DNA from 2 places in the Neorhizobium sp. T25_13 genome. Region 1 is predicted to be linked to the other one. Evidence: predicted binding sites of a transcription regulator. Region 1 holds the regulator's gene; the other holds the start of a gene.
What was found. The regulator PhoB, encoded in region 1, activates phosphate uptake and scavenging genes when phosphate is short. The targets are predictions, from matches to a motif close to TGTCATNNANCTGTCAT.

Region 1 (3,173 bases):
TCCGTGGCACGCCGCCCTATCTCCCCCCTAGCGGGGGAGAATGGAATTTCAACATCTTAGCTTCAGCTAAGTGTTAGAAATTCCAAGAGAGGGGTCCAACGCCGGTGCCAACAGCAAACCCGCCAGCCTCCATGGCAGTGAGCCACCGGCTCGCCATGAGCCGGTCAGGACAAAAGTTAGCCCGGGCCAAGCGGACGGCGTCAGAAATCGCCCAATGCGTATCCGGCGCCGCGCACGGTCCGGATCACATTGTCGGATTTGCCAAGGCTGATGACTTTTCGCAACCGGCCGATATGGACGTCGATCGCCCGCTCGTCGACGGTCGTGTCGTCGCCCCAGAGGGATGCCTTCAGCTCAGTCCGAGAATAGACCTTGCCCGGTGTCCGCATCAGGAATTCAAGGAGCTTGAACTCCTTAGGCCCGAGCTTGACCTCACGTTTCTGCCGGTGAACTCGATGGGCTTCCCGGTCGAGCGTGAGATCGCCGACCTTGAGCATGTGGTCCAGGAGGGCGGGATTGACGCGCCTCAGCAGGTTCTTCACACGGACGACGAGCTCGACCGGGGAAAATGGCTTCATGAGGCAATCGTCGGCACCCGCCGCGAGTGCTATGAGGTGAAGGCCTTCGCCACCCGACGGCACGAGGAGGATGATCGGAAGGCGCGACAGGACGGGATCGAGACGCACCTCGCGGCATACCTCGAGACCTCGCACGCCCGGAAGGTCCGAACTCATGACCAGGATATCCGGCGGAACGGCTTTCAAGCGATTTGAGATCTCGGCTCCACTTGCCAGCATCGATACGACGAAGCTGTCGGCCACGAGGGCTTTCTGCAATATCAGGCGGAACGACTCGTCGTCGTCGACCAACAGGACCCGCGCGCTCATCTCGTGGCCACCAACTATGTTTCCATGGAGTATCCGGCACCGCGAACGGTGCGGATGACATCCTGCATGTTGGAGAAGTTGAGTGCCTTGCGAAGTCTTCCCACATGGACGTCGACCGTACGCTCGTCGACGTAGATGTCGTGGCCCCAGACGCCGTCCAGAAGCTGCGAGCGGGAGAAGACCCGCCCCGGCGCCGCCATCAGGAATTCGAGCAGGCGGAATTCGGTCGGGCCAAGGCGCACCTCGCGGCTCTTGCGGTGAACGCGATGGGTTTCCCGATCGAGTTCGATATCGCCGCAGCGGAGAACGCTGGAGAGCACCTCGGGACGGGCCCGGCGCAGCATGGCCTTGACGCGGGCCATCAGTTCCGGCGTCGAGAAGGGTTTTACCACATAGTCGTCGGCGCCGGTGGCGAGGCCGCGAACACGTTCGCTCTCCTCGCCGCGGGCCGTCAGCATGATGATCGGCAGGCGCTCGGTTTCCGGGCGCATGCGCAGCCGGCGGCAGAGTTCGATGCCGGAAACGCCGGGCAGCATCCAGTCCAGGATCAAAAGGTCCGGTACCCGCTCCTGAAGCCGAATTTCGGCCTCGTCGCCCCGCAAAACGGTATCGACCTCATAACCCTCGGCTTCCAGATTGTAACGAAGAAGCACGCTCAGCGCTTCTTCGTCTTCTACGACAGCGATTTTCGGCAGCATTCTTGGTCTGCTCCGTCAGTTCTATTCGGTGATCGCGCCGAGCGTGTTCGACGAGTCGTCCTTCGGACGATCGCCTTCCGGCTGGGCGCCCGTCGTCATGTAGTAGATGGTCTCGGCGATGTTGGTGGCGTGGTCGCCGATACGCTCGATGTTCTTGGCGCAGAACAGAAGATGCGTGCAGGTGGTGATGTTGCGCGGATCCTCCATCATGTAGGTGAGGAGTTCGCGGAACAGCGAGGTGTACATCGCGTCGATTTCCTCGTCGCGGCTGCGGATCGCCTCGGCCTTTTCCGCCGAACGCGTCGCATAGACGTCGAGGACGTCCTTGAGCTGGACGAGGGCGAGATCGGAGAGATGTTCGAGGCCGCGGGCGAGCTTGCGCGGAACGCCGGTGCCCTGAACCGCGATGACGCGCTTGGCGGTGTTCTTGCCGAGGTCGCCGACGCGCTCCAGATCGGAGGCGATGCGCAGCGAACCGACGATCTCGCGAAGGTCGGCCGCAACCGGCTGGCGGCGGGCGATCGTGATGATCGCCTTGTCGCCGATCTCGCGCTCGGCGTGATCGAGGATCACGTCGTCGGAGATGACCTTCTGGGCGAGTGCGGCGTCGGAATTGACCAGCGCACGTACGGCGTCCGAGCACATCTGCTCGGCGAGACCGCCCATTTCGGAGATCCGGCGACCGAGGTATTTCAGTTCGTCGTCATAGGCCGACAATATATGGGAAGAAGACATGTTTAGCTTCCTGATGAGAGTGACGACTGCAAAGACGGGCGTATCAGCCGAAGCGACCCATGATGTAGTCCTGCGTGCGCTGGTCGTCCGGATTGGTGAACATCTTGTCCGTATCATTCTCCTCCACCAGATAACCCAGGTGGAACATGGCCGTGCGTTGCGAGACGCGGGCAGCCTGCTGCATCGAGTGCGTCACGATCACGATGGTGAAATTTGTACGGAGTTCGTGGATGAGTTCCTCCACCTTGGCGGTGGCGATCGGGTCGAGAGCCGAACAGGGCTCGTCCATCAGGATGACTTCGGGGCTGACCGCCACGGCGCGTGCTATGCACAGGCGCTGCTGCTGGCCGCCGGACAGGCCGGTACCGGGGCTGTCGAGGCGATCCTTTACCTCGTTCCACAGGCCGGCCTTCTGCAGCGATGACGTGACGATTTCGTCCAGATCCGCCTTGGAGCGCGCCAGGCCGTGGATGCGCGGGCCGTAGGCGACATTTTCATAGATCGATTTGGGGAACGGGTTCGGTTTCTGGAACACCATGCCGACCTTGGCGCGCAACTGCACCGGGTCCACCTGGGGATCATAGATGTTTTCACCGTCGATCGAGATATGCCCTTCCACGCGGCAGATCGAAATCGTGTCGTTCATGCGGTTGAGGCAGCGCAGGAAGGTCGACTTGCCGCAGCCGGACGGACCGATGAAAGCCGTGACCGTACGCTGCCGTATTTCGATATTCACATCGATAATGGCGTGCTTGTCGCCATAATAAACCTGAACGTCCCGGGCGGAAATCTTGGTGTCATTCATAATTGCGGCCTTCGTCGGCGTCGTTGATATGTTGCTCGTGGACATGTT
Region 2 (3,173 bases), on a different contig from region 1:
GACCCTCTACCTCGACTTCATCAACCTCTTCACGTTCCTCCTCCAGTTCCTGGGCAACCGGAACAACTGATCTCGAGGAATTCGAATAGGAAAAGGCGGCCTCCGGGCCGCCTTTTTTATTGCTCGGCCTCGCGCCACGGCATAGGCTTGGCGATCCCTTTCAACGGCCTGAAATCTCAATGACATTCCATCTCCGCGACGCCTCCCCCGCCGATCTTCCCGCCATCACCGAGATCTATCGCGACAGCGTGCTGAACGGCACCGCGAGCTATGAGATCCTGGCCCCCGACCAGGCGGAGATGACGACCCGTTTCGAGGCGATCCGGGTCAAGGGTTACCCCTATATCGCAGCGGAACAGGAAGACGGCACCCTGCTCGGTTATGCCTACGCATCCGCCTTCCGGACCCGCCCCGCCTATCGCTGGCTGGTCGAGGATTCGATCTACCTGGCGCCGGAAGCGCGCGGCAAGGGCGTCGGAAAGGCGCTGCTCAAGGAACTGCTGGTGCGCTGCGAGGCGCTGGGTTTCCGCCAGATGGTCGCCGTCATCGGCGGTGCAAGCCCCGCCTCCGTGGCGCTCCATCGCGGCCTCGGCTTCGAACTGACGGGCACCCTGAAGGGCACCGGCTTCAAGCACGGAAAGTGGCAGGATACGGTGCTGATGCAGGTCTCGCTCGGCGAAGGCAATGAAACCGATCCGGATCCAGGCGTCTATCCCGGCTCGCTGTTTACCGAATAGGGCGCCGCCTCAGTCGATCAGTTTCAGCACCTTGTCGAACACTTTCAGCACCTGCGGCAGCTCATGGCCGCGCTTCATGATCATGCCATGGGTGTTCATCACGGAGTAAGCGCCCTGCTTGCCGGCGAGCTTCGGGTTCTTCTCGATTCGGAAGAGCGGGCTTTCGCCGGAGCGTTTGAACACGGAGAACACGGCTCGGTCCTTGAGGTGGTCGATCGCGTAGTCCTTCCACTCTCCCTCGCCGACCATTCGGCCGTAGATCCTCAAGATCGCATCCAGTTCGCGCCGGTGGAAGGTGACCGGCGCGGGATCGCGGTTCTGCCGATATTCACTGAGATCGACGACGACGGCTGCGTCCCGGGGTCTCTGGCTCCCCGGCAAATCCGGCTGATCTGTCATCAAGACTCCCAAATCGTCAAATGTCAGAGATATGACAGTGTGCCTGAGAGGTGGCAAAAATCAACCCTGGCAATCCTGCCGGAAACGAACCGCACGATTTTATTCTTGCCCCATTTCGAACAAAAGAGTGCCCGATTTCGAAGCGAGATTGGCATCGTTGGTTGGCGCCGTTTTCAGCGCCATATGGCCCGGTCTGGTGCATTGACCCTTACCCCCAGCCCCCCAATGTTATTGGATCGGGCCGCCAACAACAGTTCACGCTCAATCCGGCAAGCCAGGAACCGCGACCGCGGTCAGTATTTTTTGCGGCCTGCCATCAGCACGGTCGCACCGAGAATTGCCGCAGGCTCGCCGCCCGGGCCGGATGTCTGCAGTAGGATCGCGCAACCATCCTTCTTCGACTTGCCCAGAAGTTTGCCCGGCAGGGTCAGCTTCATGCTCTGACCGTTCCAGGTGCCGACCGACTGCACGTCGTAGACGGCATGCCAATATTCCATCGTCTTGCCGCTGTTTTCACCCTTGGTAACATCCACCAGCTGGCGCTTGGTGAAATAGGCGACGACGACGTCCGCCTGCCCCTTGCCGCCACCGATCTCGATCTCGATTTCGTCGCCGCGCATCGCCGCGGTGACCGGGACGTCGAGCCCCTTGCCGGTTTGGCCGAGTGCCTTCACCTTGTCGTTGATGATCGTGAGGTCGGTGCCCTTGACGTGATCGCGGCCGTTGATGACGGCCTGCGGGGTATAGACGCCGCTCCGCCCCAGCGTCTTGGCATAGCCATATTGCCGCTCGGTATTTTCCCTGGAGCTCAGCGTGTCGGTCCAGCCGAGATAGTTCCAGTAATCGACGTGGTAGGAAAGCACGACCATGTCTCCCTGCGCCACCAGCTCACCCAGAGCGCCGTCGGCAGGCGGGCAGGAGGAGCAGCCTTGGGAGGTAAAAAGTTCGATCACGCCCTTCGGCGCCCTGACCTCTCCCGCAAATGCAGCGCCCGCATAAAACAGGCCCGCAACAAGGAGTACGGAGCGAAAACGAAAGGGCATGGGTGGCAGACCTTTTTATCAGGGTAACTGTTATCCACGATTGCTCGCGGCGATCAAGGGCCTAACGCAAGGGATGGCGGAAAGTAACCACCGGGCACCCTCAAGAGAAAGTCACGAAGGGGTGAAGACCGGATAATTGATCGGTTTCCGAATGCGTTTCGCTGGATGTCAAACTTCGCGAAAAACGCGCCGAGGTCAAATCAGTTTGAGCAGGCCCTGAGTAAAATAAACGGCACCCACGCCGGTGACGATCCAGCGCGTCCAGGCGCGGAAATTCTGGTCGGTCATCTTCTGCAATATGTCGTTGCCGGCCCGCGCCCCGAGGATCGCGATCGGCGCCGCGACCAGCACCGCAATCCATTCGGTGGTCGGCAGTTCCGAGGCCGCATTCCAGTAGAACACCACCTTCGTGGCATGCGAGGCGACCTGTACCGCCGCCTTGGTGGCGATCACCTTGCGCCGGTCCATCGTCGTGCGGATGAAGAAGATATCGATCGTCGGCCCCGATACGCCGACGCCGACCGTCAACGCGCCGGCGATCAACCCGCAGGCCAATGCATGCAGCGGCTTCGAAGCATCGAGCCGCAGCTTCGATACCGGCATCCAGACCAGGATCGGCATCAGCCCGATGGCGATCGACACGACGATCAGGTCCGGCTGATAGTCGACGATCAGCAGGATGATGCTCGAGATGACCAGGCCCAGGCCCAGAATGCCGAGAATGCGGTAGTCGATATAGGCGCGCGAGAACCAGGCACGCGACCCGTTCGAGACCATCTGGATGACGCCGTGGATGGCGATCGCGGTACTGACGGGAAAGAGGAAAAGCAGCACCCAGAGCAGGATCAGCCCGCCCGCCATGCCGAAAATTCCCGAAAGCAGCGATGTCAGGAAAACGGTGACGGCCATTCCGATGAGGATGACGACGGTCAAGGGCGCGGGACCTTGGGACAGCTGGGATCGAGGGCCTCCACCTCCCTCATTCCTGTGCTTG

Region 2: a site for PhoB is predicted at 1,157-1,173, ahead of C5J22_RS29420 (DUF2794 domain-containing protein). Genes of this name have one in related genera too.

The regions. Positions count from the first base shown of each region.
Region 1 is NZ_PVBI01000002.1:407,645-410,817, reverse strand. It holds gene C5J22_RS05525 (winged helix-turn-helix domain-containing protein) at 201-887, opposite strand; gene phoB (phosphate regulon transcriptional regulator PhoB) at 902-1,585, opposite strand; gene phoU (phosphate signaling complex protein PhoU) at 1,607-2,320, opposite strand; gene pstB (phosphate ABC transporter ATP-binding protein PstB) at 2,364-3,125, opposite strand.
Region 2 is NZ_PVBI01000024.1:34,137-37,309, forward strand. It holds gene C5J22_RS29410 (Bax inhibitor-1/YccA family protein) at 1-70, shown strand, start outside; gene C5J22_RS29415 (GNAT family N-acetyltransferase) at 180-737, shown strand; gene C5J22_RS29420 (DUF2794 domain-containing protein) at 747-1,136, opposite strand; gene C5J22_RS29425 (thioredoxin family protein) at 1,430-2,179, opposite strand; gene C5J22_RS29430 (sulfite exporter TauE/SafE family protein) at 2,375-3,112, opposite strand.